2 regions of the Bacillus sp. Pc3 genome follow, and region 1 is predicted to be linked to the other one. Evidence: riboswitches for the same ligand, from Rfam matches in the RefSeq annotation. Region 1 holds a riboswitch; the other holds the start of a gene.
The links. A riboswitch is a leader RNA that binds a small molecule or an ion and turns the genes downstream of it on or off. The one in region 1 is predicted to bind S-adenosylmethionine.
Positions count from the first base shown of each region.

Region 2: it holds a riboswitch for S-adenosylmethionine, as region 1 does, so the genes downstream of both, metE (5-methyltetrahydropteroyltriglutamate--homocysteine S-methyltransferase) here and SB24_RS00040 (2-hydroxyacid dehydrogenase) in region 1, are expected to answer to the same signal.

Region 1 is NZ_CP010406.1:4,622-7,751, forward strand. It holds gene SB24_RS00035 (molybdopterin oxidoreductase family protein) at 1-1,373, opposite strand, end outside; SAM riboswitch class I at 1,521-1,613, shown strand; gene SB24_RS00040 (2-hydroxyacid dehydrogenase) at 1,735-2,751, shown strand; gene SB24_RS00045 (FGGY-family carbohydrate kinase) at 2,744-3,130, shown strand, end outside.
Region 2 is NZ_CP010406.1:790,965-794,094, reverse strand. It holds gene metE (5-methyltetrahydropteroyltriglutamate--homocysteine S-methyltransferase) at 1-1,402, opposite strand, end outside; SAM riboswitch class I at 1,486-1,640, opposite strand; gene SB24_RS03180 (S8 family peptidase) at 1,780-2,739, opposite strand; gene SB24_RS03175 (STAS domain-containing protein) at 2,959-3,130, shown strand, end outside.

The DNA.
Region 1 (3,130 bases):
TAGGGTTCGATCACCGGTTTTTGCAGCTGAATAAAATGATGCCAGTAAGACGTGTAAAAATCCGTGTTTTCCAAAGCGGATGCAGCAGGGAGCACGATATCCGCGTATTTGGCGGTTTCCGTTAAAAACAGATCGTGAACGACTGTAAATAAATCCTCCCGCAGCAGGCCTTTTCTGACTTTATTCGCTTCCGGCGCAACCACTGCGGGATTCGTACCGTAAATAAACAGGGAGCGCACGGGCGGTTTTGTTTCTAAAAGAATGCTTCCGAGCCTGTTCATATTAAATGATCGTGGTTTCCTGCCGTAAAGCAGATCAGGCCGCTGGAGCGCTTGTCTGTTATAGTTTAATACCGCGCTGTTGTGCTTGATTGCGCCTCCTCCGGTGTTGAGCCACTGTCCTGTAACAGCCGGAAGGCAGGCAACGGTGCGGACGATCATTCCGCCATTGTCATGGTGCTGAATGCCGTTTCCGATCCTGATAAGGGAAGGGGAGGTGTCCCCGTACATTCTCGCAAGGCGTCTGATATCGTCGGCTTTAACGCCTGTAATAGCAGAAACCGTTTCCGGATCATAGTGTGTGACATGCGCTTTTAATTCTTCACTGCCTTCGGTGTATTCCGTGAGAAATGCTTCATCGTGAAGGTTTTCGTCGAATAAGACATGCATGATACCGAGGGCGAGTGCGGCATCTGTGCCGGGGCGAATGGGAATAAACCAATCGGCAAGCCGGCCGGTTTGGTTCTTATGTACATCGATAACGACAATTTTAGCCCCTTTTTTCCGGGCTTTTTGGGCAATCATGACTTGGTGCATATTCGTGCTGACGGCATTGATCCCCCAAAAAATAAAGAGCTTTGCATGTATGGTCTCCTCCGGATCAGTACCCGCTCCTTCTCCCATTGTATAGTTATAGCCTTCAGATCCGGCTTTGCTGCAAATCGTCCGTTCGAGATGACTCGCTCCGAGACGATGGAAAAAACGGCGGTCCATTCCCTCTGCCGCCAGTTTTCCCATATTGCCGTAAAAGCTGTACGGAAGAATGCTTTCCGCTCCTTCTTCGGCAATAAGCTCTTTCCAGCGCGCACTGATCGTATTGATCGCTTCCTCCCAGGAAATAGGCGCAAATGCGGCTTCACCTTTTTTACCGATCCGTTTTAACGGAACGGTTACGCGCTTTTCATCATAAATACGCTCAGCCATGTGTCTGACTTTGTTGCAAATATTCCCTGATGTGACCGGGTGATCGGGGTCTCCCTGAATGTTAACGATTTTTCCGTCTTTTTTTGTCACAAGCAAGCCGCATTGATCGGGACAGTCTAGTGAGCATACCGACTTAAAGACCCCGTTCGGCTGTTTTGCAGCAGAATTCATAGCCCATTTCTCCTCTTTGTTTATATTGTAAGCATTATAACATTTCAAAATCGAACGTCAATTCAGAAAAAAAGTGTTGACATCACGGAAAGACTTTTCTATGATGAGTTTATTCTTTTAAACAGCCTGACAATTTCATCATTTTATTTTCTATCCAGAGAGGTGGAGGGACTGGCCCTACGAAACCTCGGCAACATTTATTGTGCCAATTCCAGCAAGCGTATGCTTGAAAGATAGGAAAGAATGATCTATACATATTTGTGCGCTTCAAGTGCATAAAGACGGTATATGAATCTCTTTCCTTCTTTGGGGAAAGAGATTTTTTTATGAAAAAATTTATGTGAAAAGGATGTTTTGCACCATGACGGTTTTAATTACCGCGCCATATCACGACGAGGGGCTGAAGGAGCTGACTGAGCTGTTCGGCCGGACTGTGCACCGGCCGTGGAAGAAGCACGGCCGGGCCTATCGGGAAGATGAATTGATCCGAATGATTCAAGAGACAAACGCGTCGGGGCTTATCACTGAACTTGATGAGGTGTCTGAGCGTGTTATTGACATATTGCCTGATTCCGCTTTTATCGGTGTCTGCAGAGGAATGCCGTCTAATGTGAATATTGCGGCGGCGACTAAAAGAAAAATCCCCGTTTTCTTTACACCGGCCCGCAATGCCCAGGCTGTTGCTGAAATGTTTATCGGAAATGTGATTTCATTTTTGCGTCATACGTATTCTTCCCATCAATGGCTGAAGGACGGGAAGTGGAATGGTGATTATTTGCAGGCTTACGTCAAATTCAGAGGAAATGAGCTGACGGGGAAAACAGTCGGCCTTATCGGTTTCGGAGCTGTCGGACAGAGAATCGCCCGGCTATTGGCCGCTTTTGACTGCAAGGTGCTTTACTATGATCCATTTGTCCGTCATGAAAACCGGGAGTATGAAAAAACGACGATTGAACGGGTATTTTCTGAAAGTGATATTGTTTCCGTTCACTTGCCGCGTACAGAAGAAACCATCGGCCTTATCGGCGCCCGGCACTTTCAATTGATGAAACAGGAAGCTGTTTTTGTCAATACGTCAAGAGCGGCGGTTACAGACAGGGAAGAGCTGCTGCGGGTGCTGAAAGAACGGCGGATTAAGGGAGCGATCCTTGACGTGTTTTATCACGAACCGCCTGAATCTTCTGATTATGAATTGATCTCTTTGCCGAATGTGTTAGCGACTCCCCATTTAGCGGGCGCAACATTTGAAGTGGAAGATCATCATGTGAAGATTTTAAATGAAGCGCTTTTCAAATGGAAACAAGATCAAACCTGCTCAATACGTGAACTTTATAACAAAAGAGAACTTGAAACGGAAGGAGGAGGCTGTAATGGCTGAACAAAAAGGCTACCTTGTATTTGACATCGGGACGGGGAATGCGCGAGTCGCGGTCGTGACTGCCGGCGGCGAAGTGACCGCGCTTGAAAGGGAAGACATTGAATATGTGACGGATCCGCTTTATCCGGACGGACGATATTTCTCACCGGAAGGGTTATGGAAGCAAATCAGCGCTATGGCAAGGAAGGTTATTGCCAAAAGCCCACATATTACATTAATCGGAATCACCTCTACAAGCCAGAGGCAGGGAATTGTTCTGATCAATAAAGGTAAAAAGGCATTTCTCGGTTTGCCCAACATTGATAACAGAGGCCGTGAATGGGAAGACGGGATTGAGACAAAAGAAGAAGTGCATCAGCAAACCGGACGTCTTCCGAGC
Region 2 (3,130 bases), 790 kb from region 1:
CCGCATTAATAAAGGCTTGGTACTGTTCATCCGTCCAATCTTTTTTCCGCCATTTTTGCCGTGCGCTCCGCACCTCTGCAGATTGAGGGAAGCTTCCGATTGTCGTCGTCGGCAGAAGGGGAAGACCGAGTGATTCATTCTGCAGCGCCAATCGTTCTTCAAAGCTTGCCGGACGGGAGAAATCTTTTTCCGTCAGCTGATTCAGCTCTTCTTTTTGAGCTGAGTTCGCTCCTGTTGCGAATGCTTTTAAAGCCTTAAGTGCCGCTTTTGATTCTTCGATCTGCTCACTGACGGCCGCTTTGCCGGACAGAAGCCCTTCTTTTAAGACGCCGAGTTCAGCCAGTTTTTCTTTAGCGTATGACAGGCCGTTCAGCAAATCCTTTTCAAGATGCTCGTCAGGGTGTTTCGCCACCGGCACGTGCAGAAGGCTGCTTGAAGGCTGAATCCATAACTCCTCAACATCAGCGTGGCTGAGGATATCCAGAGCCGCGTCCAGGCGTTCTTCAACATCGATTTTCCAAATGTTGCGGCCGTCGATCACACCGGCTGCCAGCACTTTATCTTTCGGGAAGCCGTGCTTTTTCAGCTGATCAAGGTTTCTGCCTTTATCATGCACGAAGTCAAGCCCGATTCCCTGTACGGGATAAGAAACGAGTTCTTCATATGCATCAACCGAATCGAAGTATGTCTGCAGGAGGACATTCAGTCCTGAAAGCTCTTTTGTGATCGCTTCATAGAGTTCTTTTGCGGCACGGACGTCTTCAGAAGAAGCTGTCACAAGGGCCGGCTCATCGATCTGAACCCATTTTACGCCTTCAGCTTCAAGTTCTTTCAGCAGCTGCACATAAAGAGGAACAAGGCGTTTTTGAATCGCTTTCGCTTCTGATTCTTCGTATCCTTTCGCAAGTGTGACGAATGTGTACGGACCGACGATGACAGGTTTTGTTTCCGCTCCGAATTCTTCTTTGATCCGGCGGTAGTCGTCAAGCTGTTTGTTTCTCGTCAGACGGAATTCAATGCTTTCGTCATATTCAGGGACGATGTAATGGTAGTTGGTATTAAACCATTTCGTCATTTCACTGGAAACGGCGTCTTTTACACCGCGGGCAATCGCAAAGTATGTATCAACGGGATCCGTGATGCTGCGGAATCTTTCCGGAATCCAGTTAAAGCTGACGGCGGTATCAAGCACATGGTCATAATGGGTGAAATCAGAGACCGGCACGATATCGACATGTTGGTCAAGCTGTGTTTTGACAGCTGATAAGAATAAACCGTCAAGCTCTTTAAGAAACGTTTCTTTATCAGTTTTACCTTTCCAATAAGCCTCAAGCGCTTTTTTCCATTCTCTGTTCAAGCCGATTCTCGGAAAACCGAGGTTCGAAGTTTTGATTGTTGTCATTAAGTTTCCTCCTTTAAGTGAGATGTAACAAAAAAGCCTCTTTCTCATGAGAGAAAGAGGCTTTAACTTCAAAATGCAAGCCTCTCTTATCTCTCAGATCACGTCTGATGGAATTAGCACCGTGCCTTATGAGACATTCGTCTCGGCGCAAAAATCACGCGCCCCATTTCACAATGGAATTACGGTCGGTTGCTGTTGGGGTCAAAAGGCCAATCCCTCGCCCAACTCTCGATAAGAGAAAATATTTCAATTTTTTTGAAAAGTTACATCATTTGTTGGTTATCTTATCAGCTTATTCAGATCACTGTCAATAGAAAATCTCACATTTTAAAAATTAGTGATGTGACAAGCTGATCAATCATTATATGAGAAAAATATCAGAAAGACAGCAGCTGTGCCTGTTCGGCTCTTTCCATCAGCACTTCAGGCGCGTCTAAATACAGGAATCCGTTCCCGGCCAATGTTTTGGCGATGTCCAAAGGAAGGGTCCGCCGCACGAGCTGGGCGTAGACTTCAGTCTCAGAAAGCGTCCGCTGAAACGCGTCCTGTTCAAGCCCTTTTATTAAGGCAAGCGCTCCGCTCACATGCGGGGCGGCCATTGAAGTGCCCGTCAGTTTCCCGTATTTATGGTTGGGAAGGGTGGAGAGAATATTTTCTCCCGGAGCCACCAGGTCAATCTCTTTGTTGGCGTTTGAAAATTCAGACGATTTACGGGCGATTGAGACTGATCCGACTGCGATCACTTCGTTGTAAGCGGCCGGATACGACAGTTCCTCTGTACGCTCGTCTCCGTCGCCTTCGTTTCCTGCCGCGCAAACGACCAGAACACCGCTTTTTACCGCATTTGTGACGGCTTCTTTCAATTCAGGCACATCGCTTGGCCCGCCGAGTGACATGGAAATGATATCGGCCTTTTGTTCAACGGCGTAGTTGATGCCGTTAATGATCCATTCGTATTTGCCGCTGCCGTTTTGACCGCCGAGAACTTTAACGATTAAAAGGCTTGCTTCCGGCGCGACACCCGAAATTCCGCCGTTTGAATCATTGGCGGCAATCGTTCCGGAAACGTGTGTCCCGTGTCCGTTATAATCGGAAATCGCGTCTTCTTTGCCTTCGTCATCATCGGTGAAGTTTTTCCCGCCGACAATCCGGTCTTTCAAATCAGGATGATTGATGTCGCAGCCTGTGTCAAGCACCGCGATTTTAATATCCTTGCCTTTAAACCCTTTTGCCCACAACTCTGGCGCCTTAATCACTTTAATACCCTCTGGAAGCTCGTTTACCTCCATGATCTGTTCATCCGTGACATAAGGAATCAAATGCATTTCACCATTCATAAAAAAGCCCTCCTTTTTTATGCTTGCGAGTGGATACAAGGGTGTTGCTACTATTTTATGGCAGAGCATGCCGGCCGGAAAGAGTCATTTGAAGCATTTTCATAAAAAAGGCGTAATCTATCGTACTAAAAAATTTCAAATAAATGGATAGTTTAACAGCTTTTATTTTCATTCATGATCCGCTGACGCTATAATTGGAAATGGGAAAGGAGAAGAGATATGAAGATAAGTGAAGCATTGTACAACTATTTTTCAGAACAAGTGGATCAAATTGCGAAAGAGTGGATCGAAACGATGGAAGATTCGGATCCGAATTCGATTTATTCTTTGACAAATCCCGTCATCACAGAAGAACTGACGGAGCAGGATAAAGAATTTTACCGGCATATTA